4 regions of the Janthinobacterium algoris genome follow, and region 3 is predicted to be linked to each of the others. Evidence: predicted binding sites of a transcription regulator. Region 3 holds the regulator's gene; each other region holds the start of a gene.
The links. The regulator LexA, encoded in region 3, represses DNA repair genes until DNA is damaged. The targets are predictions, from matches to a motif close to ACTGTATNNNNATACAGT.

Region 1 (7,737 bases), on a different contig from region 3:
CACAGGAAACTGTCACTTTCTATTTCCTTGAGCACCTCCGCAAACGCCGTACGCGCTTGCCGGATGATGTTCGGGTCCTGCGTTTCCAGCGCAGCCTGGAAGTTGGCCGTGTGCGCCGCCAAGTACTGGCGCACGTCGCCCAGCGACTGTTCGTACAGGCGATCGGCGCGCGTGACCAGGGTGCGGTTTTCCATCTGCTCGCGCGGGTGGATCTTCAGGTCGGCCAATTCCGCAAAGCGCTGCTCGATCTGCTCCGGCGTCATCACGCCCGCGTTGTCGCTGATGATCATCTTGTGGCGTTCCTGCGTGGCCAGCACCGTCACTTCCGCTTCCAGCACGCCGCTGACGTCGTAGGTGAAGCGCACGTCGATGCCGATCTCGCCCGCCTTTTTCGCGGGAATCGGGAAGCTGATCTTGCCGAGGAAGACGTTGTCGGCCACCAGGCGCGATTCGCCCTGGAAGATTGCCACGTTGATTTCCTTCTGGTTGTCGTAGATGGTGGTGATGTTTTCCGTACGCGAGACGGGCACCACGGAGTTGCGCTCGATGATGGGCAGGTAATGCCCGCCTTCATACTGGTTCGCGCCGACCTGGCGCGAAATCGAAATGCCCAGCGAATACGGCGCCACGTCCGTCATGACCACTTCGTCCAGCGCAGCGTCGCGCATCTTGAGGCCCGCCTGCACGGCGGCGCCCAGCGCCACGGCTTCGTCCGGATCCAGGTGGATGGCGGGGAAGCGGCCGAACATGCGAGAGACAAGTTTACGCACCAGCGGCATGCGCGTGGCGCCGCCTGCCAGTACCACTTCATTCAGTTCGGCGGCGCGGATGGTGGCGTCGCGCAGCGCCCGTTCCACGGGCAGGCGCAAGCGTGCCAGCAGCGACTCGCACAGCTGCGCCAGTTTGTCTTCGCTGATCTCCCAGCTATATTCCTTGTCCTGGTAGCGCGTGGCCATGCGCACGGATGGCTGCTCCGACAGCAGGCGCTTGACGCGCTCGGCTTCATCGCGCAGCAACTGCTGCTGGCGCGGGTCGAACAGGCGGCTGCCGGCCGCATCGCGCAAGCCGCTGCCGTCCAAAAAGGCGTCCACCAGCACGGTGACGAAGTCTTCGCCACCCAGAAAATTGTCGCCAGCCGAGGCGCGCACTTCCATCACGCCTTCGAACAGCTCCAGGATCGACACGTCGAAGGTGCCGCCGCCCAGGTCGAAGACGAGGAATTTGCTTTCCTGTTCCTTGTCGCGGATGCCGTAGGCCAGCGCGGCGGCCGTCGGTTCGTTCAGCAGCCGCTCCACCCGCAAGCCGGCCAGTTGGCCGGCGATGCGCGTGGCCTTGCGCTGCGCATCGCTGAAATACGCGGGTACGGTGATGATGGCTTCCTCGACCTTGTGGCCCAGGAAGGCTTCGGCATCTTCCTTCAGCGCACGCAGCACCATCGACGACAACTCCTCCGGACGGAATTGCTGCGTGCCGAGGCTGATCTTCTTTTCACTACCCATGTAGCGCTTGAAGACGGCGGCCGTCAGTTGCGGGTGCGTCTGCAGGCGCTCGCGCGCGGCGCGGCCCACCAGCACGCTGCCGTCGTCGTCGATGCTCACGCACGATGGCGTCAGGTGTTCGCCCAGCGCGTTCGGGATGATGCAAGCCTTGCCGTCGCGCCAGATGGCGACCAGGCTGTTGGTGGTGCCCAGGTCGATACCGATGATCATCAGATATCCGCCTCCGCCTCATTGCCGTGTTCCTCGATCCAGGCGCGGCGTCCTGCCGCTTCGCCCTTGCCCATCAACATATTGAAGCGGGCGGAGGAAGTCATGTGGTCGATTTCGCCCAGGGTCACGGGCAGCAAACGGCGCGTGTCCGGGTTCATCGTCGTTTCCCACAACTGTTCGGCGTTCATCTCGCCCAGGCCCTTGAAGCGCGAGATCGACCAGGCGCCCTGTTTCACGCCTTCCTTGCGCAGCTTGTCCTCGATCGCGACCAGCTCGCCGTCGTCGAGTGCGTAGATTTTCTGCATCGGCTTCTTGCCGCGCGCCGGCGCGTCTACGCGGTAAAGTGGCGGACGGGCGATGCAGATGTGTCCCTTGTTGATCAGGGCCGGGAAGTGCTTGAAGAAGAGCGTCAGCAGCAGCACCTGGATGTGCGAGCCGTCCACGTCCGCATCCGACAGGATGCAGATCTTGCCGTAGCGCAGGCCGGACAGGTCGGGCGAGTCGCCCACGCTGTGCGGATCGACGCCGATGGCTACCGCAATATCGTGGATCTCGTTATTCGCAAACAGGCGGTCGCGGTCCGTCTCCCACGAGTTCAAGACTTTGCCGCGCAGGGGCAGGATGGCCTGGAATTCCTTGTCGCGGCCCATCTTGGCCGAACCGCCCGCCGAGTCGCCCTCGACGAGGAACAGTTCATTGCGCGTGATGTCCGACGATTCGCAGTCCGTCAGTTTGCCGGGAAGGACGGCGACGCCCGAGGATTTTTTCTTTTCCACTTTTTGCAGCGAGCGCTGGCGCGATTGCGCCTGCTTGATGACCAGTTCGGCCAGCTTCTTGCCGTAGTCGACGTGCTGGTTCAGCCACAGTTCCAGCGGCGGCTTGGTGAAGGTCGAGACCAGGCGCACGGCGTCGCGCGAGTTCAGGCGTTCCTTGATCTGGCCCTGGAATTGCGGGTCCAGCACCTTGGCCGACAGCACGAAGGAAGCGCGCGCAAAGACGTCTTCCGGCAGCAGTTTCACACCTTTCGGCAGCAGCGAGTGCATCTCGACGAAGTTTTTCACTGCGCCAAACAGGCCGTCGCGCAAGCCCGATTCATGCGTGCCGCCATTCGAGGTGGGAATCAGGTTGACATACGATTCGCGCACGATGGCGCCTTCTTCCGTCCACGCCACCACCCAGGCCGCACCTTCGCCTTCGGCAAATCCTTCCGAGTCCGGACCCGCGTATTGCGCGCCTTCGAACAGGGGAATCAGGGTTTCGCCATTCGATACCTGCGCCAGCGATTCGGTCAGGTAGCCGCGCAAGCCTTCCGCGTACTGCCAGGTTTGCGTATCGCCCGTCTTGGCGTTGGTCAGCGTGACGGTCACGCCGGGCAGCAGCACGGCTTTCGAGCGCAGCAGGCGCTGCAGCTCGGTTTGCGAGATATTCGGCGAATCAAAATACTTCGCATCGGGCCAGGCGGTCACGCGCGTGCCCGACTTCTTGCCGTCGCGCGGGGCGGGGCGGGAACTCAGGGGCTCGATCACGTCGCCATTCGCAAACACCATGTGGTGCAAGCCGTTGCCATCGCTTTCCTTGCGCCAGACGGTGATTTCCAGGCGCGTCGACAGCGCATTGGTGACGGACACGCCGACACCGTGCAAGCCGCCCGAGAATGCGTAGGCGCCGCCCGAACCCTTGTCGAACTTGCCGCCCGCGTGCAGCCGTGTAAACACGATTTCCACCGTCGGCACGCCTTCTTCCGGATGCAGGCCGACGGGAATGCCGCGACCGTTGTCTTCGACGGTGATGCTGCCATCCGTGTTTTGCGTAACGGCGATATGCGTGCAATGACCGCCCAGCGCCTCGTCGGAGGCATTGTCGATCACTTCCTGAATGATGTGCAGCGGATTTTCAGTGCGGGTGTACATCCCCGGGCGCTGCTTGACGGGTTCCAGTCCTTTCAGGACACGGATGGATGATTCGCTGTAGTCGGATGCTGGTTTTTTAGTGGCCATACGTGTTCAAGCTAAGTAAAGACAGTGGTTGGAACGCCAGGCCATGGCACTGCAGGGCGCAGTGACAACGGCGGCGATAGCTGTATAAATATACAGTATATTCCGTCCAGCGTCACTGGGAGAGGGCAGTGCGGCAGGCATGGCGTCCTTGTGCGGACGCTCGCGCATTCTATCTTGTCCAGCGAGCAATAGCGCTACTCCAGGGCAACAACAGTGCGCCGCGCGCGTGGTTTTGCGCCAATTGTGGACGATTTTATGCGGCAAAGCCCCTGTTTTTACATCTTGTTTACAAGCACCTCTCCAGTCTTTACGAATTTTTTAGACCCTTTTGGCTAATCTGCTCACTATCAAAACAAACCTGAATGAGGGTGGGAATGGATATCGTGTATCTCGGCTTGATTGCCGTTTTTTTCGTCGTGGCGGCCGGCTTTGCCGTCGCCTGCGACAAATTAGGGAGCGTCAAATGAACGCGTTTTATGTGCTTGGCGCCGTGGTCTCGGCTGGCCTGCTCGTGTACCTGCTGGTGGCGCTGCTGAAGGCGGAGGAACTGTGATGACGACGCAATCGATATTGTTGTTGGTGGCCTTTTTGGCCGTACTGCTGGCCGCCGGCTATCCGCTGGGCCTGTATATGGCCAAGGTGGCCGGCGATGGCCCCGTGCGCGGCCTGGGCTGGCTGCAAAAGCTGGAAAACCTGCTGTACCGCTGGTCCGGCCTTCCTGCCGACAAGGCCATGGGCTGGAAAAGCTACGCCATCGCCCTGATCGTCTTTAATACCGTGGGCGCCGTCTTTGTGTACGGCCTGCAGCGCCTGCAGGGCTTCTTGCCCCTCAATCCACAGGGTCTGGGCGCCGTCAGCCCCGATTCCTCGTTCAATACCACCGTCAGCTTCGTCGCCAATACCAACTGGCAGGGCTACGGCGGCGAGCAGACCATGAGCTACCTGACCCAGATGCTGGGCATGGCATGCCAGAACTTCTTTTCGGCGGCCACCGGCATCGCCGTGATCTTCGCGCTGGTGCGCGGTTTCGCCTCGCGTTCGGGCAAATCGATCGGCAATTTCTGGGTTGACCTGGTGCGCTCCACGCTGTACATCCTGCTGCCGCTGTCGCTGGCCCTCTCCGTCGTCTTCATGGGCGAAGGCATGATCCAGAATTTTTCCGCCTACAAGGAAGTGACGCTGATCGATCAGGTGGCGTATGAAACGCCGAAAATGACGGCCGATGGCCAGCCCGTGCTGGATGCCGCCGGTAAACCCGTAATGGAAGCGCAAGTGGCGACCACGCAGACGCTCGCCATGGGCCCCGTCGCTTCGCAGGAATCGATCAAGTTGCTGGGCACGAATGGCGGCGGCTTTTTCAATGCCAATTCCGCGCATCCATTTGAGAATCCTACGGTGCTGTCGAACTTCCTGCAGATGCTGGCCATTTTCATCATTCCCGCCGGCCTGTGTTTCACCTTTGGCCGCATGGTCGGTGACCTGCGCCAGGGCTGGGCCGTGCTGGCCGCGATGACCATGATCTTTGTCGTCATGACGGCCGGCGTGATGAGCGCCGAGCAGCAAGCCAATCCGAACCTGCAGGCACTGGGTGTGGATCAGCAGGCCAGCAGTCTGCAATCGGGCGGCAATATGGAAGGCAAGGAAACGCGCTTCGGCATCAGCTCCTCGACCCTGTTCGCGGCAGTGACGACGGCGGCATCCTGCGGCGCCGTCAATTCCATGCACGACTCCTACATGCCCCTGGGTGGCATGGTGCCGCTGCTGCTGATGCAATTCGGCGAAGTGGTGTTCGGCGGTGTGGGCACGGGCCTGTACGGCATGCTGATGTTCGCCATTCTGGCCGTCTTCATCGCCGGCCTGATGATAGGGCGCACGCCTGAATACCTGGGCAAGAAAATCCAGGCCTATGAAATGAAGATGGTGTCGCTGGCCATCCTGGTGACGCCAGCCCTGGTATTGACGGGCACTGCGATCGCCGTGATGGTCGAACCGGGCAAGATCGGCGTGGCCAATCCGGGCGCGCACGGCTTCTCGGAGATTCTGTATGCCTTCACGTCGGCGGCCAACAACAACGGCAGCGCGTTTGCCGGGCTGTCCGCCAACACGCCGTTCTACAACGTGATGCTGGCGATCGCCATGTGGTTCGGCCGTTTCGGCGTGATCGTGCCCGTGCTGGCAGTGGCCGGTTCGCTGGCGGCCAAGCAGCGCCTGTCGGCCAATGCCGGCACCATGCCCACGCACGGCCCCATGTTCATCGGCTTGCTGATTGGCGTGGTGGTGCTGGTTGGCGTGCTCAATTACGTTCCCGCGCTGGCCTTGGGCCCGATCGTCGAACACCTGCAACTTTTCACAAAATAAGAGGCTACCATGTCACGCACAAGCCTGACCTTGTTCGATTCCGCATTGATTGGCCCTGCCATCGTCGATGCGTTCAAAAAACTCGACCCCCGCACGCAGTGGCGCAGCCCCGTGATGTTCGTCGTCTATGTCGGCAGCATCATCACGACCCTGCTGGCCATACAGGCCCTGAACGGCCAGGGTGAAGCGCCGTTCGGCTTCATCGTCTCCGTCTCCGTGTGGCTGTGGTTTACCGTGCTGTTTGCGAACTTCGCCGAAGCGCTGGCTGAAGGCCGCAGCAAGGCCCAGGCGGCTTCCTTGCGCGCCCTGAAGCAGACGGTGATGGCAAAGAAAATGCAAACGCCGAAGTACGGCACCTCCTGGCTGCCCACGCCGGCGACCGACTTGCGCAAGGGCATGACGGTGCTGGTCGAGGCGGGTGACGTCATTCCTGCCGATGGCGAAGTGACGGCCGGCGTGGCCTCCGTCGACGAGAGCGCCATCACGGGCGAATCGGCGCCCGTCATCCGCGAGTCGGGCGGCGACTTTTCCGCCGTCACGGGCGGCACCCGCGTGCTGTCGGACTGGCTGCTGGTGCGCGTTTCCGTCAACCCTGGCGAAGCCTTCATCGACCGCATGATCGCTATGGTCGAAGGCGCCAAGCGCCAGAAGACGCCGAATGAAATCGCCCTGACGATTTTGCTCGTGGCCCTGTCGATCGTCTTCCTGATCGTCACCGTAACCTTGCTGCCGTACTCGCTGTTTTCCGTGGCGGCGGCCGGCAGCGGCACGCCCGTCACCATCACCGTGCTGATCGCGCTGCTGGTGTGCCTGATTCCGACCACTATTGGCGGCCTGCTGTCGGCCATCGGCGTGGCCGGCATGAGCCGCATGATGCAAGCCAATGTGATCGCCACCTCGGGCCGCGCCGTGGAAGCGGCGGGCGACGTGGACGTGCTGTTGCTCGATAAAACGGGCACCATCACTCTGGGTAATCGCCAGGCGTCAAGTTTTGTACCTGCTCCCGGTGTGACGGAGCAGCAGTTGGCCGACGCGGCGCAACTGGCCTCGCTGGCCGATGAAACGCCGGAAGGGCGCAGCATCGTCGTGCTGGCCAAGCAGAAGTTCAATATCCGCGAACGCGAGATGGCCAGCCTGCACGCCACCTTCGTGCCCTTCACGGCGCAAACGCGCATGAGCGGCGTGGACATTCCTGGCGAACAGCAGGTACGCCAGTTGCGCAAGGGTGCGGCCGATTCCATGAAAAAGTTTGTGGAAGCGCTGGGCCAGCCGTATCCGGTTGAGGTGTCGCGCGCCGTCGACGATATTGCGCGTCGCGGCAGCACGCCGCTGGTGGTGGTCGACGACGGCCGCGTCATGGGTGTCGTGGAACTGAAGGATATCGTCAAGGGCGGCATCAAGGAGCGTTTTGCGGAATTGCGCCGTATGGGCATCAAGACCGTCATGATCACGGGCGACAACAAGCTGACGGCTGCGGCCATCGCCGCCGAGGCTGGCGTGGACGATTTTCTTGCCGAAGCGACGCCGGAAGACAAGCTCAAGCTGATTCGCAGCTATCAGTCCGAAGGCCGCCTGGTGGCCATGACTGGCGACGGCACCAATGATGCCCCCGCCCTGGCGCAGGCCGACGTGGCCGTGGCCATGAACTCGGGCACGCAGGCGGCAAAAGAGGC
Region 2 (7,737 bases), 130 kb from region 3:
GCCGGCAGCGATCTGGAACAACTGGCCGTGGAGCACCAGGCGGGCACCGCCGCCCTGCGCAGCTTCGTCGCCGCCAATTTTACGCATTTCAATGCCGCAAGCTGTTCCTCGCTCAGTTGCATCCCCACGCAGGCGCTGGGCGATGACGAGCGTTATCTGCACCGCATCTGGATGGGCGGGCCGTTGCCGGCCATCGCCTTTGAAGCGATCCAGCAGTGGGGCGCGGCGCTGGAAGAGGTGCGGCAGAATGGCGGCGCGCCGTATGTCTCCATCCTGTGGGCCTGGGATGCGCAGCAATTGCGCCATGATGCGCGTTTCAGCCCCACGGGCGGCGCCGGGCGCTATACGATAGGCCGCTATGCCATCGGCGGCACGACACTGCATATCAACTCGCTGCGCGCGCTGGCGCTGGACTTTGCGCCGGCCCGCTTCGACATACTCGATACCCTGCATACGCAGCGCTACTTCGCCACCTTGTCCGATTATTTCCGCATCCTCATCATGTGTGAATACGGCGGCATGTATATGGATGTCGATACGATCCCGCATAATCCGGCGACGATTTTCCTGATGAAGCCGGAAGTGCCCGATTATTTCCAGCACAAGGAGGGTGACGGCGAAGAGCGCCAGCATGTCAGCTGGATGAATCTGTTTCTCGATGAAACGGGCATGCTGATCGCCAAGAAGAACGATGCCGCGCTGCGGGTGATTCAGCGTAATGTGAATCTCGCTTATGCGCGCATCGACGGGGAAATCCCCCGTTCCTGCCCGCAATTCGAGGCGCAGCTGTTCGGCCAGTTCTATGCCGAATGGAAGAAAAACCTGGGCGTGACCCTGCTCAGCCATGCCGAGTTTTACCAGCGCTATTGTGTGCTGTATGACGGCGCGCGGGAAGCGGTGGCGGGCGGCATCCGCGGCATGCGTTTGCTGGACGATATCATTACCGATATACACATTCCCCTCAGCGACGAGGAGCGGCGCGCGTATGCGCGCTGCGTGGCGCGGCTCGATGAAATCGATTGGCAACTCGACGATCCTTTGCGCCTGGTCAACATTGTTGATGTGTTCGACATCGAGGAAGTACCGCGCATGGCGTATGCGGCTCAGCTGCGGGCGGACATCGATCACTTCCACTATTATTCGGTGCTGTCGGACGACCCGCAACTGGACCGCGTGAATGCCGTCTTTTGCCGCTACCTGCTGGCCCACCGTTCGCAGCATATTGCCGCGGGCAATTTCTGGCGTCCCACCGTGGGCCGCCACGGCAGCCGCATGCCGGCCGTCGGCGATGCCGCTCCGTCCGGCGACGAGGTGCAGGCGGGCTTGCTGTCGCATGCGCCGCTCAAGCTGGTGGCGGGCGAACTGCTGGGCGATGAGACGAAGAACCGCATGGCGAAGCTGCTGTTTGCCACCAGTTACCTCGAATACTGCTCGTTTGGCAATAAACTCAATTTGCAGTTCGTCGAATTGCAGCGGCGGCAGAATATCGACCCCTACCTGGCGCACATCCACGGTTTGCATGACGAGGACGGGCGCTTCATCGGCTTCTTCACGGCCGCGACGATGGACGAGTTCCAGGCTTGCGGCGCCGTCTCGTATTACCGCGATGACATGAAGGCGCTCGACGATGCCTATGATGCATTCGTGCTTGCGCATGCGCGCGCCGACGACTGTTTCGTCAGCAGCCTGGCCATCGACGAGAAATATCGGGGCCAGGGCCTGTTCCGGCAGATGTTCCATGAAATCCGCGACCTGGCCAGCCGCAAGGGCTGTGCGCGCATCACCTTGACGGTGTGGGAAAAGAGCGAAGCGCTGCAAGTGTATCTGCACAAGGGTTTTCGCAGCGTGGGCACGTTCGACTATGCCTACAGCCTGTTCTATGACCGCCTGCACTTTCTCGTGTATGAAGGAAACTGAGGAAGGAAACTGAGGAAGGAAACTGAGGAAGGAAACTGAGGGGGAAACCGAGGAGGGAAACCGAGGAGGGAAACTGAGGGGTAGCAGGGGCGGCCGGCAGCCGCCCCATGAAGATGCTTACAGGGCCAGGAAGGCCAGGGCCGCCACGGCCGTCGGCAGCAGGGCGCCTGCCAGCAGGCCGACAGCGCCGATCGATTCATCCTTGAAGCCGCGGCGCAGCAGGGATACGCCGGCCGGGTTCGGCGCGTTGGCGATAACGGTCAGGCCGCCGCCGGCCACGGCGCCGGCCACCAGCATGTATTTCGCTTCGTCCGTCATGCCGACGATCAGCGAGCCCAGGTAAGTCAGGGCCGCATTGTCGGTGATCGCCGTCAAGCCCAGCGCGCCGAAGAACAGGGCCAGCGGCTTCAGGCTCGAGACGATGGGCTGCAGCCACCATTGCTGCATGCCGCCCAGCACCACCAGGCCGCCAAGGAAGAAGCCGACCAGCAAGCCCTCTTTCAGGATCAGCGGGCTCTGATAGCGCTCATACGCCTGCACAAAGCCGAGAAAGAACAAGAACAAGCCGAAGAACAGCACGGGATGGTGCGCCAGGGCCACCACGCCGCCCAGCACGATCATGTGCACGAGGCTGATGGCCAGCGGCACTTTCGGCGGTTCCACCTCGCCGGCTTTCGGCTTGATATCGGACGTGTTGCTATGCAGATATTTGCGTAGCAATATGCTCACGCCCGTGGCATTGACCAGCACGGCGATGGCGGCTTTCCATCCGAAATGGCTGGCCATGAAAGCGCTGTCCCAGTTCCACGTGGCGGCCACCATCAGCACGGGCGGCGCCGCGTATGAGGTCAGGGTGCCGCCGATGGAAACGTTGACGAACAGCACGCCCAGCGCGCCGTATTTCAGCCATTCGGGGATGCCCGGGCGGAAGATTTGCGGCGCCAGCATCAGCGCGGCCAGGGTCATGGCGGCCGGTTCCGTGATCATCGAGCCCGTCAGGGGCACGAGCGCCAGGCCCAGCCAGACGAGGGCCAGTTCCGTGCGCAGCGGCATCACGCGCGCCACCCCTTTGAGCAGGCGCTGCACGGCGTCGAGCACGGGGCGCGAGGCGGCCACCACCATGACGACAAAGACGAACAGCGGTTCCGTGTACTGGCGCGATTCGGCATACTCGATGGCCGCCTCGCTGCCCGAGACAAAGGCCATGATGATGATCAAAATGAAGGCCCAGAAGCCGAACACGACTTCCACTTCGCCCAACAGATGCAGCAGGCCTGCATGGCGGGGATGGCGCTGCGCCAGGGTTTCAAACGACTTGGCGGTGAAGGTGTGGATGAGCGCAAGGCCGAAGATGATCGCGCTGATGAGTTGGATGGTGGTCAAATGCGTTTCCTTATGGACGGAGGGAGCCGACTGGTGTGTTGCCAGGCGGTAAGGAGAGTGCTTATGGTACAGCAATCGATGCCAGAAACGGGGTTTTTCGGACATGGCGGGACGGCCCCTGCGGTGGTGACAGGCAGATAATACGCAGATAAGCCTTGCCAAAAGAGGGACTGAATAGTACTGTATATGCATACAGTATTTATCCTCATAACTAACTATGCAACATTCCCAATTGATGGCCTCGCCGGAAGCCTTGCACCCGTCCCTGTGGCGCGCATCGCAGCTGGGGCAGGGCGCCGCACGCTGCCTGGACACGGGTTTTGCCGTCTTGTCCGCGCAACTACCGGGCGGCGGCTGGCCCAGCGGTAGCCTCATCGATCTGCTGGTGCAGCAGCCGGGCAGCGGTGAATTGCGTCTGCTGGCGCCCGCGCTGGCGCAGCTGCCGGGCTTGCCCATCGTGCTGTTGCAGCCGCCCCATCCGCCGCAGGCGCTGGCCCTGGCTGCGCAGGGTCTGGCGCCGTCGCAGCTGCTGTGGCTGAAGAGCGCCGGCAGCAAGGATGCCTTGTGGGCGGCGGAAAACATCTTGCGCAGCGGCAGTTGCGGCGCCTTGCTGTTCTGGCAGTCGCACGTGCGCGGCGACAGCCTGCGCCGGCTGCACCTGGCCGCGCAAGGCGGCAATACCCTGTTTTGCATGCTGCGCCCGCTGCACGGCGCGCAGGATGCGTCGCCGGCGCCGCTGCGCCTGTCCGTGCGCCCGGCCGCCGGCGGCATCGAGATCGGCTTCATCAAGCGCCGCGGGCCGCAGCGCGACGCGCCCCTGTTCTTGCCTTTGCAACCCCCTTCATTATTGCTACGCCATGCGACTCTGGATCGGCCTGTGCCTGCCCCGGCTCCCGCTCGAAGTGTTTTGCCCGCGCTGGTCGGCTGATCAGCTGGGCGCGGTGCTGGAGCAGGAGCAAGTGATGGCCCTGTCGCCGCTGGCGCGGGCGGCCGGCATCCGGCCGGGCATGCGCCGCGCGGGCGCGCTGATGCTGGCGCCGCAGGCGCGCCTGCACGAGCGCTCGCTGGATCTGGAAGCGCAAGCCCTGCAAGCGGTGGGGCTGGCGCTGCTGCAATACTCGCCGCTGGTGGCGCAGGGCGAGGAAGCAACCCTGCTGGTCGACGCGGGCGCCAGCTTGCGCCTGTTCGGCGGCGTGCGCGCCCTGTGCCGGCAGATTGCGGCCAGTTTGCGCGCGCTGGGCTACACGGTACAGCTGTCGTGCGCGCCCACGGCGCGCGGTGCCTGGCTGCTGGCGCGCGCCGGTACGCGCCGGGGCCGCGTGCTAGGCATGGATAGTCTCGTGCGCCGCCTCGACCGCCTGCCGTGCACCTTGCTGCCGCCCGCGCGCCCCTATCTCGACTGGTTCGAAGGTATCGGTTGCCGCACTCTGGGGCAGTTGCGCCAGTTGCCCCGGCCCGGTTTGCAGCGCCGTTGCGGCGTGGCCTTGCTGGATATGCTCGACGATGCGCATGGCCACAGCACGGAATTGTTCGTGTGGCTCGAAGCTCCGCCCACCTTCCGCGCCAGCCTGGAATTGTTCGATCGCGTGGAGCATGCGGACGCCTTACTGTTCGGCGCGCGCCGCCTGCTGCAGCAAATGACGGGCTGGCTGTGCGCGCGGCAATTCGCCGTCGAGCGCATACAACTGCTGCTGGCGCACGAGCGGGGCAGGGTGGCGCGCCCGCCCACCGTCATCGAGCTGGCGCTAGGCGAGGCCGTCTGGCGCGACGAGCATTTGTTGCGTTTGCTCAAGGAGCGTCTGGCGCAGCTAGTGTTGGATGCGCCCGTGATCGGCCTGACCCTGGAAGCGCTGCAGGTGCAGCCCATGGCGCCGCCCAGCGAGAGCCTGTTTCCCGAACCGGGCGGCACGCCGCAGGAGCGCCAGCGCCTGATGGAATTGCTGGTGGCGCGCCTGGGCGCCGAGAATGTCTTGCAGGCAGCACCACGCGCCGATTACCGCCCCGAAGCGGCCAACCAGTGGCTGCCGCTGCCGGGCAAGGTCGTCGGCAAAAGCGCGCTGCCGGACTTGCCGCCCGGTTTGCCCGGCATGCCCCGTCCCGGCTGGCTGCTGGCGCAACCGGTGGCCCTGTTGATGCGCGAGCACCGGCCCTTTTATGGCTCGCCTTTGAAAATGGTCTCTGTCGCCGAGCGCATCGAGGCGGGCTGGTGGGGCCAGTCGCAGGCGCGCGATTATTTCATCGCCGAAGGTCTCGACCACGCCCATTACTGGGTCTACCGCGAACGCATCGCAGGCAGCGGAGAGGACGCCGCACCGCGCTGGTTCCTGCATGGTTTGTTTGGCTGAGTGGCGGCCAGAGCGTTTCAAGCGGCGCGCAACGCACATTGCCCTGCTTGGCTATACTTGCTGCTTGCTCGCGCCGCGTCAACCACTTCAATAAGGATTCCCATGTCCCAACTCTCCGACTTCCCCATCACCGAGAAATGGCCTGCCCGGCATCCCGAGCGCCTGCAGTTGTACTCGCTGCCGACGCCGAACGGCATCAAGGTCTCCATCCTGCTGGAAGAGCTGGGCCTGGCGTACGAGCCGCACCTGGTCAGCTTCGAGCAAAACGACCAGCTGTCGCCCGCATTCCTGTCCCTCAATCCGAACAACAAGATTCCCGCCATCCTCGACCCCAACGGTCCCGATGGCCAGCCGCTGGCCCTGTTCGAATCGGGCGCCATCCTGCTGTACCTGGCCGAGAAAACGGGCAAATTCATTCCCCAGGATGCGGGCCTGCGCTATGAAACGATACAGTGGCTGATGTTACAGATGGGTGGCATCGGCCCCATGTTCGGCCAGGTGGGCTTCTTCCACAAATTTGCCGGCAAGGACTACGAAGACAAGCGTCCGCTGGAACGCTATATCGGCGAGGCCAAGCGCTTGCTGGGTGTGCTCGAGCAGCGCCTGCAGGGCCGCGACTGGATCATGGGCGGGCAGTACACGATTGCCGACATCGCCATCTTCCCGTGGGTGCGCTGCCTGGTGGGTTTCTATGCTGCGGGCGATCTCGTCGGTTTCGACCATTTCCCGAATGTGCAGCGCGCGCTGGAAGCGTTTCTGGCCCGCCCTGCCGTCATGAAAGGTATCGACATACCCACGCGTGCTTAAAACAGCTGGCGGCCTGGCGGCGCTACAATGCGCCATCGGCCGCGCTGTGCGGCAGCTTTGATCCGAGACAATGAAATCCACCCGGCAAGACTTTCCCGGTGCGCATGGCCATGTGCTGGCGGCGCGCCTCGATGCGCCCGACGACGCCATCCGCGCGTACGCGCTGTTCGCCCACTGTTTTACCTGCGGCAAGGACGTGCTGGCCGCGCGGCGTATCGCGCAAGGCTTGACGCAGCATGGCATCGCCGTCTTGCGCTTCGACTTCACGGGACTGGGCGCCAGTGAGGGTGAGTTTGCCGCCACCAATTTCTCGTCGAATGTCGACGATTTGCTTGCCGCTGCCGATTTCTTGCGGGCCAGACACTCTGCGCCGCAATTGCTGATCGGCCACAGCCTGGGTGGCGCCGCCGTGCTGGCCGCTGCCGCGCAAGTGCCGGAGGCGACGGCCGTGGTGACGCTGGCCGCCCCCAGCACGCCCGCGTATGTGACGCGCATGTTCAGTGAGCACCTGGAGCAAATCGCCGCCGAGGGCGAGGCGCTGGTGCAGCTGGAAGGGCGGCCATTTCGCATTCGCCAGCAATTCGTCGACGACGCGGGCAGCCACAGCTTAAAAGAGCATATCGCCGGCCTGCGCCGGGCCCTGCTGGTGATGCACGCGCCGAACGACACGACGGTGAGCCTGTCGAATGCGATGGATATCTTTACGGCAGCCAAGCACCCGAAAAGTTTCGTTTCGCTCGATGACGCCGACCACTTATTGACGGGGCGCAATGATGCCGCCTATGTCGCCAACGTCATCGCCGCCTGGAGCGCGCGTTATATCAATTAAGCTGAACTAAGTTGTCTCCCATGAAAAACGCCGCGGCAGCAGAAGCTGGCGCGGCGTGCAGTAGATGTGGTCAGGTGTACTCAGTCTTCGTCAAACTCGGCCGAAAGATCCTTCCAGCCCTTGCCCACGGCAAAGGCGGAAAATTCCTCGGGCGCTTCCAGAACGATTAGTTTCTTGTCTTGCAAGCCCAGGTCGCCATGACCGAAGTCGGGGCCGACGTAGCCGAGGCTGCGCAAGCGGGCCAGGATGTGGCCGACCAGGGTCTTGTCCTTGTAAGCGCCTGTTTCGAGCGGGGCGGCGAAATCGACGTAGACGTCGATGATGCCGTAGCCTTCGTCGAAGATGCGGATGGCCTTGATGTCGTGGGCACGGCCGGAGCCGTCGGTGGCCTTGAAGGGGCCGCTGAGCTGGATGTCGGTGTCATTATTCATGCCGCCAGCATACACCAAAAGCCGG
Region 3 (7,737 bases):
GATATCGACCATACGGATTACCTGGGCGACACGCGCGAAGCGATCGGTTTTGAAAAGGCGGGCATCTTCCGTCCAGGCAAGGCGGCCATCTGCAGCGACCCCGTGCCGCCGCAGTCCTTGATCGACCATGCCGAGGCCATCGGCGCCGACCTGTGGTTGATGGGCCGCGATTTCAACTATTCGGGCGACAAGCAGCAGTGGAACTATGGCGGGCGCGAGCAGCGCCGCAATTCGCTCGCGTATCCAAGCTTGCGCGGTGCCAACCAGATCCTCAATGCGACCGCCGTGCTGGCGGCGCTGGAAGTGCTGAAGCTGACACTGCCCGTGGGCGCGCAGGACGTGCGCACGGGCCTGGTGACGGTGGAACTGCCGGGCCGCTTCCAGGTCTTGCCTGGCCGCCCCAGCGTGATCCTCGACGTGGCGCACAATCCGCACGCGGCCGCGGCGCTGAACCAGAACCTGGGCAATATGGGCTATCACCCGTACACCTATGCGGTGTTCGGCTCCATGCAGGACAAGGATATCGATGGCGTGCTCGCCGCGATGAGCGAACACGTCGACCACTGGTGCCTGACGGGCTTGCCTTCGCCGCGCGCGGCGACGGCTTCCGAGCTGGCTGCCAAGGTGCAGATCATGCTCGAAGATAAGCCCGACAGCAGCGAGCATACTGTGTCTATTTTCGCTGATCCGGCAGAAGCTTTTGCAAATGCAATGAGCCGGGCCGGTGAGAATGATAGAATTGTGGTCTTTGGTTCTTTCCTCACCGTTGCCGGCGTGATGAAGGCCCGAAAATCCTCACTTCACTGAAACGCACTCGACTGAAAATCACGCATGGGCTTGTTCTCGAAACTGTTTAAAAACAAGCAAGAATCCTCTGGCGAAGACAGCGGCTTTTATGTCCCTGGCGAAGCACAGTCGCCGACCCGCAAGCGCGCCGCCAACACCTCCGGTGGCGGCGGATCGCGCCGTGGCGGCAAGGAAGCGCCGGATCCGGTCTTGCCTGAAAAAAAGCGCGCCCGTCGCCGTCTGGTCGGGGCCATCGCCCTGGCCCTGGGCGTGGCGGTGGGCTTGCCGATGCTGCTCGATTCCGAGCCGAAGGCGCCTTTCAACGATATCGCCATCGACATTCCATCGAAGGAAAAGGCGACGCCTACACCGGCGCCCGTGCCGGCTCCCCCTGCCCAGGCCGCAGCAAATGGCCTGGACCAGTCCGAGGAAATCATCGACGCGCCCCTGCCGCCAGCGGCCAGGCCGGCACCGGTGCCGGCCCCCGTGTTGGCGGCCGTCCAGCCTGCGCCGGCCAAGCCGGCCTATGTGGAAGCGAAACCCGAGACCAAGCCGGAGTCCAAGCCTGTCAAGGTGGAGCCAAAACCCGAGCCAAAGCACGACACCAAGCCGGAACCCAAGCCTGAGTCCAAACCCGAGCCGAAACACGAGCCCAAGCCTGAACCAAAGCATGAGGTAAAGCCGGAAGTCAAGCCTGAGCCCAAGCCTGCCAAACCGGTGCAATCTGCCGACGATGCGGCGCGCGCCATGGCGATTCTGGAAGGCAAGCCACTCGACAAGCCGCAAGAGAAAGCACAAGACAAGGCACACGACGCGGGCAACGGCAAGTTCGTGGTGCAGGTGGCAGCCCTGGCGACGCAGGACAAGGTCGATGAATTGCAGGACAAGCTGCGCGAAGCGGGCATCAAATCCTATACGCAGAAAGTCTCCAGCCCGGCGGGCGAGCGTATCCGCGTGCGCGTGGGGCCGTTCGGCAACCGCGAAGATGCCGAAAAGACCCGCGCCAAGCTGCAAAAGCTGGGCCTGGGCGGCAGCCTGGTGCCGGCGTGATGTTGCAAGGCTGAACGCGCGTGACGATCTTCGATTACCTAGTGCTGTTCGTGCTGGTGACGTCCGTGCTGATCAGCATGATGCGTGGCCTGGTCAAGGAAATACTGTCATTGGTCAGTTGGATCGTGGCCTTCGTCATTGCCAACGCATATGGCGCCACCCTGGCGAAATTCCTGCCGGAAGCCGTGCCGGGCGAAGCCGTTCGCCTGTTGCTGGCCTTCGTGGTGCTGTTCATCGGCGTGCGCATTTTGATGGGATTGCTGTCCATGACGGTCGACGCACTGGTCAAGGTGACGGGCCTGAGCCTGGCCGATCGCACCCTGGGCAGCCTGTTCGGCGTGGCGCGGGGCCTTGTGATCGTGCTGACCGCCGTCATCTTGTGTGGCATGACTTCCATACCGCAGCAGCCATTCTGGAAAAATGCGCTGCTCAGCCCGTTCGCGGAGCAGGGTGCGCGTGCCATCAAGCCTTATCTGCCTGCCGCTTACGCGCAGCATGTGAAATTTTGAATTTTTTTAAAATCAGTAGCACAGTTTAGGAGCACACCATGTGTGGCATCGTCGGCGTCGTTTCCCATCAACCTGTCAATCAATTGCTCTATGATGCATTGTTGCTCCTGCAACATCGCGGTCAGGACGCGGCAGGGATTGCGACCAATCACAGCAGTATGTTTTCCATGCACAAAGCCAATGGCCTGGTGCGTGACGTCTTCCGTACGCGCAACATGCGTTCGCTGCAAGGCACGACGGGCATCGGCCATTGCCGCTACCCGACGGCCGGTTCGTCGAGCGAAGAGGAAGCACAGCCGTTTTATGTGAATGCACCGTTTGGTATCACCCTGGCGCACAATGGCAACCTGACCAACTGGGAACAGTTGAAACAGGAAATGTTCAAGAACGACCGCCGCCACATCAATACCGATTCCGATTCGGAAGTGCTGCTCAACGTGCTGGCGCATGAAATCCAGGAAGCGACGACGGGCCTGAACCTGGACCCGGAAGCCATCTTCAAGGCTATCACCGTGCTGAACCGCCGCGTCAAGGGCGGCTACGCTGCCGTCGCGCAAATCGCCGGCGTGGGCTTGCTGGCCTTCCGCGACCCGCACGGCATCCGTCCGCTGTGCCTGGGCATCAATGAAACGGAGCAGGGTCCTGAGTACCTGATCGCCTCCGAATCCGTGGCCCTGGAAGGCATGGGTTTCCGCTTCGTGCGCGATATCGGTCCCGGCGAAGCCGTCTTCATCGATGCCGACAAGAAATTGCACAGCGCCCAGTGCGCCGACAATGCCAGCCTGAATCCCTGCGTGTTCGAATTCGTCTACCTGGCCCGTCCCGACTCCGTCATCGACGGCGCCTCGGTGTACGCCACGCGCCTGAAAATGGGTGAATACCTGGCTGAAAAGATCCGTGCCGAATTGCCTGGCGTGCATATCGACGTGGTCATGCCGATTCCCGATTCCTCGCGTCCGGCCGCCATCCAGCTGGCCCTGGCGCTGAACCTGGAATACCGCGAAGGTTTCATCAAGAACCGCTACATCGGCCGTACCTTCATCATGCCGGGCCAGGCGGCGCGCAAGAAATCCGTGCGCCAGAAGCTCAACGCGATTCCATCCGAATTCAAGGATAAAGTGGTACTGCTGGTCGACGATTCCATCGTGCGCGGCACCACCAGCCGTGAAATCGTGCAGATGGCGCGCGAAGCGGGTGCGAAGAAAGTCATCTTCGCCTCGGCCGCGCCACCGGTGATCTACCCGAACGTGTATGGCATCGACATGCCGACGCGCGACGAACTGATCGCTTACGGCCGCACGACGGAAGAAGTGTGCCGCGAAATCACCGCCGATTACTTGGTGTACCAGGATATCGGCGCGCTCAAGCAGGCGATTGCCGACGTCAATCCGGCACTGACGAATTTCGAGGCCTCGTGCTTCGATGGCGTGTACGTGACGGGCGACGTGTCGCAGGAATACCTGGACCGCCTGGAATATGCGCGCCACCATCCGAAGGCGGCAGCGCCCGAAGATACGCCGCGTTCCCAGCTGAACCTGAACCTGGCGACAACGGAAGCATAAGTAAGCTGCCCGGCCGATGCCGGGCTTTTTTTTCTTTGCGATCATGAACGATAAAAAAAACTACGGCTTTACCACCACCATCCTGCATAATGACCGCCGCAAGGGCATCGAGCATGGCTCCCTGCACAAGCCCGTGCACAATTCCGTCGCTTTTGGCTATGGCGATGCGCGCCAGCTCGCTTCCGTATTCCAGGGCAAGGAGCCGGGTTTTCGCTATGGCCGCCAGGGCAACCCGACGGTTTCGGCGCTGGAAGACAAGGTCAACAAGATGGAAGACGGCGTGGCGACCTTGTGCTTCGCCACCGGCATGGGCGCCATCGGCGCCGTGGTGCAATCCTTGCTGCGCGCGGGCGACCATGTGGTGTCGTCGGCCTTTTTGTTTGGCAATACCAACAGCCTGTGGCAAACGGTGACGGGGCAGGGCATCGGCGTGTCGTTTGTCGATGCCACCGATGTGGCCAACGTGGCCGCCGCCATCACGCCGGCCACGCGCATCGTGTTCGTGGAAACCATCGCCAATCCGCGCACGCAGATCGCCGACCTGGCGAAGATTGGCGCGCTGTGCAAGGAACGTGGCATCTTGTATATCGTCGACAATACGATGACGACGCCGTACCTGTTCCGCCCGAAAGCGGTGGGCGCGGGGCTGGTGGTCAATGCGTTGACGAAATCCATCGGCGGCCACGGCAATGCGTTGGGAGGCAGCTTGACGGACACGGGCGTGTTCGACTGGACGCGGTACCCGAATATCTTTGAAAACTACAAGAAGGCGGCGCCCGCGCAGTGGGGCATCGCGCAAATCCGCGCTAAGGCCTTGCGCGACTTCGGCGCTTCGCTGGGACCGGAAGCGGCGCACCATATCGCCGTCGGCGCGGAAACCATGGCCTTGCGCATGGACCGCACCTGCTCGAACGCCCTGGCGCTGGCCACCATGCTGGCCGCCGACCCGCGCGTGGCTGCCGTGCATTACCCGGGCTTGGCGTCGCACCCGCAGCACGCGCTGGCGACGGACTTGTTTCGCAGCTATGGTTCCCTGTTCAGCTTTGAGCTGACAGACGGCATTGACTGCTTCGATTTCCTGAACCGCCTGAACCTGGCCATTCCAGCGAGCAACCTCGGCGACACGCGCACCCTGGTCATTCCCGTCGCCCACACGATCTTTTACGAGATGGGCGCAGAGCGGCGCGCCAGCATGGGCATCGCCGAGTCGCTGATCCGCGTGTCGGTGGGTATCGAGGATGAGGCGGATTTGCTCGAGGATTTCCGTAGTGCCCTGGACGCATAAAACGCCTGGGCAATAAAAAAGGGCCGCCACAGTCATGCTGTTGCGGCCCTTTTTAGCTTGTGCGTTTAATGCCAGCTGCGCATCAGTCCTACCGCTAAACCTTCCAGTGCGAATTCATCTTCCGGCGACACGGTAATGACCTTGAAGTCGGGGTTTTCCGGCAGCAGTTCGATGACGGAACCCGTTTTCTTGTAGCGCTTGACGGTGACTTCGTCGCCGATGCGGGCGACGACGATCTGGCCATTCTTGGCGCTGTCGACTTTCTTGACGGCCAATAAATCGCCATCCATGATGCCGGCGTCGCGCATGGACCAGCCGCGCACCTTCAGCAGGAAGTCGGGCTTGGCCGAAAACAGGGCCGGGTCCACGTTGTAGCTCGCTTCCAGGTTTTCCTGTGCCAGGATGGGCGAGCCGGCAGCCACGCGGCCGATCAGCGGCAGCGACAACAGCAGTGCTGCCGGCACCTTCGAGGGCAGCATGTCGGCGGACGCATTCGCCGCCGTACCGATCAGGCGGATGCCGCGCGAGGTACCAGGCGAAATCTCGATGGCGCCCTTGCGGGCCAGGGCTTGCAAATGCTCTTCGGCCGCATTGGCCGATTTGAAACCCAATTCATTGGCGATTTCAGCACGGGTAGGAGGGAAACCCGTATTTTCAATCGCGTCCTTGATCAGGTTCAGGATTTGTTCTTGTCGTGCTGTCAGCTTGATCATGAGCGGTGGGTGCATACTAAAATGCTGTCTATATGAACAGACTGTATTTTTGTACAGTATCGCCCGAGATGCAAGGGGATTTCTGTTATTTGCGCGAATTTCGTGTGAAATACTGGAATGCACAGGAAAAAGCGTCTGGCCGGCCCCGCGCATGGGCCGCTTGTTGAAGAATGATTGAAACGTTTGCAAAAGGCGGTTATAATCTTCGGCTGACCTTCCCACACCCGTCTTGACGCCGGGGTGGGCGATTATTAATCCGACCTGAAGGAGTTTGCATGCGTCATTATGAAATAGTCTTTATCGTCCATCCGGACCAAAGCGAGCAAGTGCCCGCGATGATCGAACGCTACAAAGCCAGCGTAACCACCCGCGGCGGTTCGGTTCACCGCGTGGAAGATTGGGGCCGCCGTCAAATGGCTTACTCGATCCAAAAGCTGCCTAAAGCACACTACATCTGCCTGAACATCGAATGCGACAACGAGACCCTGGTCGAGTTGGAAACAGCATTCAAATTCAATGATGCCGTGTTGCGTCACCTGACCGTTAAAATGAAGAAAGCTGAAACAGCTCCTTCGCCGATGATGAAATCGGTACAACGCGAAGACGCGGCCAAAAGCCACCGCACCGAAGCACCAGCAGCCGCTCCAGTAGCCGCAGCAGCTTAATTCTTGACCAGGATCGTGCGCTGAACCAGCTACAAGTCACCGCCATCATTGCCGAGCGCGAAATATTGCGCTATACCCCGGCAGGGCTGCCGATTGTGAATGCAGTATTGCAGCACAGTTCGCAGCAGATGGAAGCAGGGATTGCCCGTTTGACCGAGTTTGATGTTGCCGCGCTAGCCGCTGGCGAAATTTCAGGCCGGTTCAGCCAGGCAAGCTTGGGCGGGGTCTATCAGTTCACGGGTTTCCTGGCCAGGAAGAGCCGCAACAGCAAGAGTTTGGTGTTTCACATCATTGATTTTAGTGCAGTCACTTTGACTAGCGCATTTTAGATACAGGAGCCTGATATGGCATTCGGTAAAAAGTTCGACAAAAATAAGCTCAAGCTTAAAGAAAAACGCAAACAGCAAAATCCGTTGTTCAAACGCAAGAAGTTCTGCCGCTTCACCGCAGCTCACGTTGAGCAAGTCGACTACAAAGACGTCGACACGCTGAAAGACTTCGTCCAAGAAAACGGCAAGATCATGCCAGCACGCCTGACCGGTACCAAAGCGCACTACCAGCGCCAAGTTGACACCGCAATCAAGCGCGCTCGCTTCCTCGCGCTGCTGCCATACACCGATCTGCACCACGCTTAATCGGTCAGATATTCCTGGAGAAGAACTATGCAAATCATTCTGTTAGAAAAAGTTGTTAACGTCGGCAACCTCGGCGAAGTCGTCAAAGTCAAAGACGGTTACGCACGTAACTTCCTGATCCCGCAACGCCTGGCACGTCGTGCTACGGCAACCGCTGTGGCTGAATTCGAAGTCAAGCGCGCCGAACTGGAAAAAGCTGCTGCCGCCAAACTGGCCGCATCGCAAGCCCAGGGCGAAAAACTGAGCGGCCTGACCGTTCAAGTTGCTCAAAAAGCTGGTGTTGATGGCCGTCTGTTCGGTTCCGTCACCAACTTCGACATCGCTGAAGCGCTGACCAAGCAAGGTTTTGCTGTTGAAAAAGCACAAATCCGCATGCCTACCGGCCCGCTGAAGATCGTTGGCGAGCACAACGTTTCGGTTGCTCTGCACACCGACGTGGTCGTGGAAGTTGTGATCGCTGTCGTTCCAGACGCGAACGCGTAATCGTCTGCGGGCCTGGCCTGCAAGCGCTACCGTACTGTCAAGCACAATG
Region 4 (7,737 bases), on a different contig from region 3:
CGCGCACCAGGTAATCGGCGCTGTCGATGAAGTCATGGAAGGTGTTTTTCTTCTTCATCAGCATGCCGTCTTCATGCCAGGCTTCGCCCATGTCCGTCCCGCCGCGGATATGCGCTTGCGCATAGATGACGCCCCGCTCCAGCAGGCTGATGCGGCTGATGGAAAAAGTGGCTTCCGTGGAAATGCCATACGAGCCATACGAGTACAGCAGCAGCGGTGCGGAACCGTCGAGCTTGACGCCCTTCTTGTATACGACCCACAGCGGCACTTGCACGCCATCGCGCGCCTTCACCCACAAGCGCTGCGTGGTGTAGCGGCTGCCGTCAAAGCCGCCGACGATTTCCTGCTGTTTCAGCACCGTGCGCTTGCCATCCTCCATGCTGACGTCAATCACCGTGGGCGGCGTGACAGGCGACTGGTATGACATGCGAAATTGTGTGGCGGAAAACTCCGGCGTGCCGACCGACGTGGCCAGGTAGACGGGGTCGTCGAATTGCACCGTCTTCCAGTTTTTATGCGCGAAATCGTAGATGCGCGCGCGGTTCAGGGCGCGTGCCTTTTCCATCACCACCAGGTAGCCCTGGAAGACGTCGATGGACTGGATCACGGCGTCCTTGTTGTGCGGCACGACGGGCTTCCAGTGTTTCAGCTGCGGCGCAGACAGCGGCGCGCTGACGACGCGGAAATTCTTCGCCTCCTTGTTGGTGAGAATATACAGCTGGCCGTCGCGGTGTTCGACGACGTAGCGGTGGCCTTTTTCGCGTTTCAGCACGCTCTGGAAACTGCCTTGCGGCTTGTTCGTTGGCAACAGCAGCACTTCGGTGGTATCCGTGCTGCCCGAGGTCAGCACGAAGAACTGCTTGTCATGCGTGCGGTCCACATGGATGGCGAACTGTTCCACCGGCTCGTGGTAGACCTGTTGCGGCGCGCCGCCCAGGGCCAGGCGGAACAAGCGGTCCGAGCGCTTGGTGGTGGCATCTTCCTGGGCCAGCATCAGGGTGGCATTGTCCGCCGCCCAGGCCAGCGAGGTCACGCGTGGCATGCTGTCGCCCAGCAACTTGCCCGTCTTCAAATCCTTGACATGCAGCTCGTACTGGCGGAAACCCGTCGTGTCGGTGGTGTAGGCCAGCAATTGTTCATTCGGGCTGATGGAAAACGCGCGCACGGCAAAGAATTTGTGGCCTTCGGCCAATTGATTCTGGTCCAGCAGGATTTCTTCGACCGCTTGCGCATCGTAGGCACCGCTGGCGCCGACAGGACGGCGGCAATGAAGCGGGTATTGCTTGCCCGCTTCCGTGCGCGTGTAATAGTAAAAATTACCTTGGCGCGCAGGCACGGACAGGTCCACTTCCTGCATGCGGCCCTTGACTTCCGCAGTCACCTTGTCGGCCAGCGGCTGGATCGGGGCCGTGACGGCGGCCGTGTAGGCGTTTTCCGCATTCAGGTAATCGATCACGGCAGGATCGGTTTTCTTTTGCAGCCAGCGGTAGTCGTCCGTGACGACCGTGCCGTGGCGCGTTTCCTGCCAGGCTGTCTTGCCGGCAACCGGCGCGGTGGACGTGGCGACGGTGGCGGCAACGGTGGTGGTAGTGTCGGCCAGCGCAGATGGCGCCAGCGTGGATAGCAGCAGGGCCGGCAGGATGGATGACCAGACGGACCGGCGGCGCGAAGCGTGATGGGTGATAGACAAGACGACTCCTTTTAATAGTTGTGCCAAGATTGTAATCTTGCCATTGAGAAAAGCAACCGCTGATCGCCGCCGTCGCGCCGCGTTCGTTTCATCTTGCATCCGGGGCCATTTCGGGTAATACTGTATGCATGCACAGTATCTTGCCGCAATAAAGGCAAGCCAATCCGCCGCGAGGTGCCCCTTTGACCCTATCTGCCCCAATATTGCCTGAAGCGCGCCGCTGGATTGCCCACCTGGACATGGACGCCTTCTTCGCCTCCGTGGAACTGTTGAAATATCCGCAATTGCGCGGCGAAGCCGTCGTCATTGGCGGCGGCCGGCTGCAGCAGCCCGTGCTGCAGGAAGATGGCACCCGGCAATTTGCGCGCATGCGCGACTACGTGGGGCGCGGCGTCGTCACCACGTCGACCTATGCGGCGCGTAAGTTTGGCGTGTTTTCCGCCATGGGCATCATGAAGGCGGCCAAGCTGGCGCCGGACAGCATCCTGCTGCCGGCCGATTTCGAGGCTTACCGCGAGTATTCGGCCCGCTTCAAGCAAGCCGTGGCCCAGTTGTGCCCCATCATCCAGAACGTGGGCATCGATGAAATTTATGTCGACCTGACCGAATACGGCGAGCAGGCGCCGGCCATGGCGGCGCGCCTGAAGGCGGCCGTGTTCGAAGCGACGGGCCTGTCGTGCTCGATCGGCCTGGCGCCCAACAAATTGCTGGCGAAAATCTGTTCTGATCTGGAAAAACCCGACGGATTGACCATTTTGTCGCCCGAGGATATTGAAACGCGCGTGTGGCCCTTGCCGGCAAAAAAGATCAACGGCATCGGCCCGAAAGCCACGGCCAAGCTGGAAGCCTTGGGCATTGTCAGCATTGGCGAGCTGGCGCAAGCCGACCTGGCCATGTTGCGCACGCAGTTCGGCGACCTGTACACGGGCTGGCTGCGCCAGGCGGCGCTGGGCATCGATGAGCGGCCCGTGCAGACGAGCAGGGAAACCAAGTCCGTCAGCCGCGAAACGACGTTCGAGCGCGACTTGCAGGTGGTGCGTGACCGCGCCACCCTGTCGGAAAAGCTGGAAAGCCTGTGCACGCGCGTGGCGGGCGACCTGGATAAACAGTCGCTGGCGGGGCGCACGGTGGGCATCAAGCTGCGCTTCGAGGATTTCAGCACCGTCACGCGCGACATCACCCTGCCCAGCGCCACGGCGGACGCCGCCGCCATCCTGCGCGCCAGCCGCGATTGCCTGCGGCGCGTGCCGTTTGAAAAGAAAATCCGCCTGCTGGGCGTGCGCATCTCGACCTTGTCCGATCCGGCCGGCGTGACGCGGCAGGCGCCAGCCCAGGCGGAGCTGTTCCCCGCCCTGTAGCGGCATTCCCCATGCATAACAAGCATCGCGCCAGTCCGCGCTTTTGACGGCATTCCCGTGTCGAAAGTGTAGAATGGCGTTCCCCTGGCACTACTGAAACAAACGGAAGACAAAAATTATGTGGTTCAAGAATCTTCAGATTTACCGCCTGCCCGCACCATGGGCTTATACGCCAGAACAACTGGAAGAGGCCTTGTCCTCGAACAAATTTACGCCGGCGACCAGCATGGATCTGATGCGCCAGGGCTGGGATACGCCACGCCCGAATGGCGGTCTGGTCCACGTGGTCAACAAGCAAATGCTGATCTTGCTGGGCACGGAAAAGAAACTGTTGCCAGCGACCGTCATCAACCAGGTGGCCAAGGCCCGCGCTGCCGAGATGGAAGAAGCGCAAGGCTTTGCGCCTGGCAAGAAAGCCATGAAAGAATTGAAAGAGCGCGTAGCCGACGAGCTGCTGCCGCGCGCCTTCAGCATCCGCAGCAACGTCTGGACGTGGATCGACCCCGTCAATGGCTGGCTGGTGGTCGATGCCGCCAGCCCGGCAAAAGCCGATGAAGTCATCAAGCTGCTGTTGAAGGCCGTCGATAAACTGCCGCTGGAAAGTCTGCGCGTGCAGCGCTCGCCGGTGGCGGTGATGACGGAATGGCTGCAAGCGGACGATGCGCCTGCCGGCTTCACGGTCGACATGGATACGGAATTGCGCGCCACGGGCGAAAGCAAGGCCACCGTGCGCTACGTGCGCCATACCCTGGAAGCGGACGATGTGCGCCGCCACATCGCGGCCGGCAAGCAGTGCACGCGCCTGGCCATGACGTGGAATGACAAGATATCGTTCGTGCTGACGGAGTCCCTGGCCATCAAGAGCGTCAAGCCGCTGGACGTGATCAAGGAAACGGAATCGAGCACGAAGAACGACGACGAACGTTTCGACGGCGACGTGATGCTGATGACGGGCGAGCTGAGCAAGCTGATGGCCGATGTGGTCGAAGCCTTGGGCGGCGAAGCGACTGCATAAAAGCAGTCGTACAGGTACGGAAAAGGAGCTGCGGCTCCTTTTTTTTCGTTCCTCGCTTGGCATGGCGAACTTTGGACGAAAAAAAGGGCCTTGCGTTTACAAGGCCCCTGGTCGGCTCAGCCTAAGTTGACGAGGTCAACTTAGAACTTGTACTGGGCCGTGAAGTAGAACGAACGCATCATTGGATCTGCATAGCGTGGATCGTAACCAACTTGGTGACCACGCGAGCTGCGCAGCGACAGCGGCGGTTCACGGTCGAACAGGTTTTTGATACCTGCGCGCAAGGTCACCGCTTTGCTGTACGCATAGCGGCCCTGGAAGTCAACCGTCGTGTACGAAGGCACGTGCAGACGGATATTTTCCTTTTTGCTGGTGGCCAGGTTGACCACTTCGGCCGAAGCATCGGTGTAGCCATTACGGTAGCTCACGACGACCGTGTTGGTCAGCTTGCCCGATTCCAGGCTCATGTTGAGCTTCATCAGGTTACGGAACGTCACGGCATCGGAAATGCCGTAGTAGTTCATGTTGTTGGTCCACTGATCCTTGGTGCCTGGTACGGTGTAGTCGGCCTTGAGCATATGGGTGCCGCTCAGGTTAGCCGTGAAGTTACCAATATCAAACTTCTTACGTGCCGTCATGTCCCAGTCGATACCGCGGTTGTGCGTCTGGCCGATGTTCATCGACAGCGACTTGAACGCATAATAGGGCTTGGTTGTCGTCGGTTCGATGTAAATGCCGAACAGGTCGCGGTACATGCCTGGGTTGTTGAACGCTTGCGCTTCGCTCACGGCCGAAACCGCGTCAGTGATTTTCACATCCCACAGATCGGCGCCGAACGAGAAGGCCGAGCTAGGTTCGATACGGAAACCGACGGTGAACTGTTTCGATTTTTCCGGCTTCAGGTTTTCGTTACCGCCAGCCATTTTATTGTACTGGCTGTTAGGCGCACGGCACAGCGCATCGCCTGGGAATGGGCAATTCCAGTTAGCGCCGGTAAAGCCGTTGTTGACCAGCGGCTGACCAATGCTCAGCATGTCCGGAGCCTTGAAGCCCGTGCCGTAGGAGCCGCGCAGCAGTACTTGCTGTATCGGCTGCCAGCGTGCCGTGACCTTGTAGGTATTGGCATTGGCGTCTTTGCCGATGGTCTTGTTGATGACGCCATTGTCGATTGCCGATACGGAGTCATAGCGGCCAGCTAGGCTGACTTCCACCGTTTTGGTGATCGGCGCCAGCAATTCGGCGAAGACGCCGTAGGTTGAACGGCTCAAGTCGTAACGTGGCGAGGTATTGAAGCCGTAGATGGTGCTGGTGTTTGCGCCTGCGTCTGGCGTCTGGCCGTAGTTGTACTCGCGGTAGTCGGCGCCGACACCGATGTTGGCTTTGCCGCCTGGCAAGGTGAACAGTTCACGGGAACCGTGCGCATCAATGCCGCGCATGGTGGTCGATGCCGTGCGGATCGAGCCGTTGAATTGCGAATTGTTGATCAGCGCTTGCATTTGCGGCGTTGGTGTGCCGGCCTGCAGGAACGGGTTGAATGCCGGATTTTTCAGCAGGGCCTTCATATCGGCCGTTTTTGCATAGCCGCCGACGTAGCGCTCTTCAATCGCGTTTTGCGACCAGGTCAGGCCCGCATCGATGTTCCACGCGCCAATTTCGCCTTCGACGCCGACGACGAAGTGCTTGGTCTCGGTGATGGTGTTGGTGGTGCGGTTACCCCAGTCGCTCATGCGATAGTTGGCCGTCACGGAGGTGATGTCCTTGACTTGCTCTGGTGTCAGGTAAGGCAAGACAAACTCGTTGTACTGCGCACCGTTAACAGCGATCGGGATTTGCACCGGATTGGCCGAGATGCGCGCGGTCAGGTCATAGCGCGAATAGGCGACTTCGGCAAATGCATTCAGCGAATCGTTGAGTTTGTAGCTGGCGCGGGTGAACAGGCTGTCGCGCTTCGATTCAGGCACGATTTCAACCGTCGAACCGCCATCGAAGCCGCAAGCCAGCTGATTGGCTGCCAGTGGGGCATTGGTCACGGCGCCACAATTCTTATTCTTCGCCAAGTATGGATTGAAGAGGTAATCGTCTTTGCCTTTGACGGACACGGTGGCGTTGGCCGGTGCCGTGCCTGTGGCGGTCTTGTCGTAGACGTATTGTTTGCCGTTATAGCTGACTGGAATACGCGACGAACGGGCGAATGTGCGGTCGGTAGCGCGCAAATTCGATTGCTCGTCATGGCGGTACGATACCAGTACGTTGAAACGGTCTTCGTCAATGTCGCCGAAGCCATAGGTCACGTTGGTGTTCCAGGCATTGCCGCCCTTGTCTTCCGGACCGCCGTAAGTGGCTTCCAGGGAGCCGCCTTGCTGGTTCTTCTTCAGAATGAAGTTAATCACGCCGGCGATGGCGTCCGAACCGTACAGGGCCGAGGCGCCGTCCGTCAGCACTTCAACGCGTTCAACGGCGCTCATCGGAATGGCGTTCAGGTTGACGGAAGTACCCGAGCCTTGTGGCGCGATGCGGCGGCCATTCAACAGGACCAGGGTGTATTCTTCGCCGATATCGTGGATCGACGCGCTGGTGCGGCCGCCCGAATTGGTGCCAGCTGCGGCGGCACCGACGGTAAAGCCTTGCATGGCAGGCAGTGCCTGGAGCAGGTCGGCGACCGTGGTGGCACCCGTCTTGGCGATCGCTTCTTGCGTCAGGCGCTGCACAGGCAGTGCGCCTTCGACGGCGATACGCTTGATACTCGAACCGGTAATTTCAACTTTTTGAATTGCTTCGTCCGCCATGGATTGGCCAGAGAACAACACGCTACCTGCCAGGACGGTCAGGGCCAGGCGTACGCTGCGCACGCCAATTTTTTCTTTAAATGCCATTGTAACAATTACTCCGTAGTAGTTTTAATAACGACAAGCGGTAGACGAGCACGTATCAAGCCATCGGATAGATGACCAGGATGCTCGTGTACGGTAGGCGAAACCACGTCAATAGGAAGTGGAAGACTACTTAGCGCAATATTGTTATAAATGCACTTATGACTTGTCGAGGCAAACATTATGTCGTCTCAGCAAGAAAAAATGCATACCAACCGTGTCGGATTTGGCAATAAATTATGGATACAGAAGAATATTTAACTCAATTGTTAAATTGAAGTTTTATATTTAATAATATCGATGTTTTTAAAAATGATAGATGGTGTTTTTTTACAACATAAAATTATTGTATTGGCAATTTGATGTTTTACCTACAATAATTCGATGAAAACTGTTGTATTGCTGAATTTATGTAAGGTGAAAAAACGTAAAAAAAGCCCGTTGAAACGGGCTTGTCGAATTGTGACAGAGTGTCAGTCAGAGCGTTTGCCGGTCTGCTTTTGTGTCCTGTCCTGCCATCGGCTTACAAGGGCTGGAACACGCCGGCGGCGCGGTTCTTTTGCACATTGTCCCAGGCGAAGATCTGGCCATTCATGGCCACATACACGCCGGCTGGCAAGGTTTGCGCCACGCCGCAGGCAAAGCCCAGGTTGAACAGGGCATCGGAATTGTCGATTTCGTAGGGAATCATGGCGCCTGTCAGGATGACCGTTTGCTGCAGGTTCGCCGCGCCCAGCACTTGCGCCGTTTCGCGCATGGTGTCGGTGCCGTGGATGATGACGATGGCTTTTTCCTGTGCCGCGC

Region 1: the regulator LexA is predicted to act here: its motif matches at 3,786-3,803, upstream of ACQ4W7_RS14460 (DNA topoisomerase IV subunit B).
Region 2: the regulator LexA is predicted to act here: its motif matches at 3,480-3,497, upstream of imuA (translesion DNA synthesis-associated protein ImuA).
Region 4: the regulator LexA is predicted to act here: its motif matches at 1,810-1,827, upstream of dinB (DNA polymerase IV).

What each region holds. Positions count from the first base shown of each region.
Region 1 covers NZ_JBNYXZ010000008.1:256,093-263,829, forward strand. Annotated here, with positions in the region: gene ACQ4W7_RS14450 (J domain-containing protein) at 1-3, opposite strand, end outside; gene ACQ4W7_RS14455 (molecular chaperone HscC) at 1-1,709, opposite strand, end outside; gene ACQ4W7_RS14460 (DNA topoisomerase IV subunit B) at 1,709-3,706, opposite strand; gene kdpF (K(+)-transporting ATPase subunit F) at 4,170-4,259, shown strand; gene kdpA (potassium-transporting ATPase subunit KdpA) at 4,259-6,064, shown strand; gene kdpB (potassium-transporting ATPase subunit KdpB) at 6,074-7,737, shown strand, end outside.
Region 2 covers NZ_JBNYXZ010000001.1:394,569-402,305, forward strand. Annotated here, with positions in the region: gene ACQ4W7_RS01825 (GNAT family N-acetyltransferase) at 1-1,917, shown strand, start outside; gene ACQ4W7_RS01830 (putative Na+/H+ antiporter) at 2,035-3,300, opposite strand; gene imuA (translesion DNA synthesis-associated protein ImuA) at 3,518-4,228, shown strand; gene ACQ4W7_RS01840 (Y-family DNA polymerase) at 4,158-5,645, shown strand; gene ACQ4W7_RS01845 (glutathione S-transferase N-terminal domain-containing protein) at 5,748-6,452, shown strand; gene ACQ4W7_RS01850 (alpha/beta hydrolase family protein) at 6,523-7,281, shown strand; gene ACQ4W7_RS01855 (hypothetical protein) at 7,362-7,712, opposite strand.
Region 3 covers NZ_JBNYXZ010000001.1:526,900-534,636, forward strand. Annotated here, with positions in the region: gene folC (bifunctional tetrahydrofolate synthase/dihydrofolate synthase) at 1-807, shown strand, start outside; gene ACQ4W7_RS02410 (SPOR domain-containing protein) at 832-1,836, shown strand; gene ACQ4W7_RS02415 (CvpA family protein) at 1,857-2,345, shown strand; gene purF (amidophosphoribosyltransferase) at 2,384-3,907, shown strand; gene ACQ4W7_RS02425 (cystathionine gamma-synthase family protein) at 3,951-5,192, shown strand; gene lexA (transcriptional repressor LexA) at 5,258-5,905, opposite strand; gene rpsF (30S ribosomal protein S6) at 6,181-6,570, shown strand; gene priB (primosomal replication protein N) at 6,591-6,899, shown strand; gene rpsR (30S ribosomal protein S18) at 6,915-7,205, shown strand; gene rplI (50S ribosomal protein L9) at 7,233-7,688, shown strand.
Region 4 covers NZ_JBNYXZ010000016.1:129,361-137,097, forward strand. Annotated here, with positions in the region: gene ACQ4W7_RS22060 (S9 family peptidase) at 1-1,690, opposite strand, end outside; gene dinB (DNA polymerase IV) at 1,894-3,048, shown strand; gene ACQ4W7_RS22070 (recombination-associated protein RdgC) at 3,167-4,063, shown strand; gene ACQ4W7_RS22075 (TonB-dependent receptor) at 4,204-6,936, opposite strand; gene ACQ4W7_RS22080 (asparaginase domain-containing protein) at 7,457-7,737, opposite strand, start outside.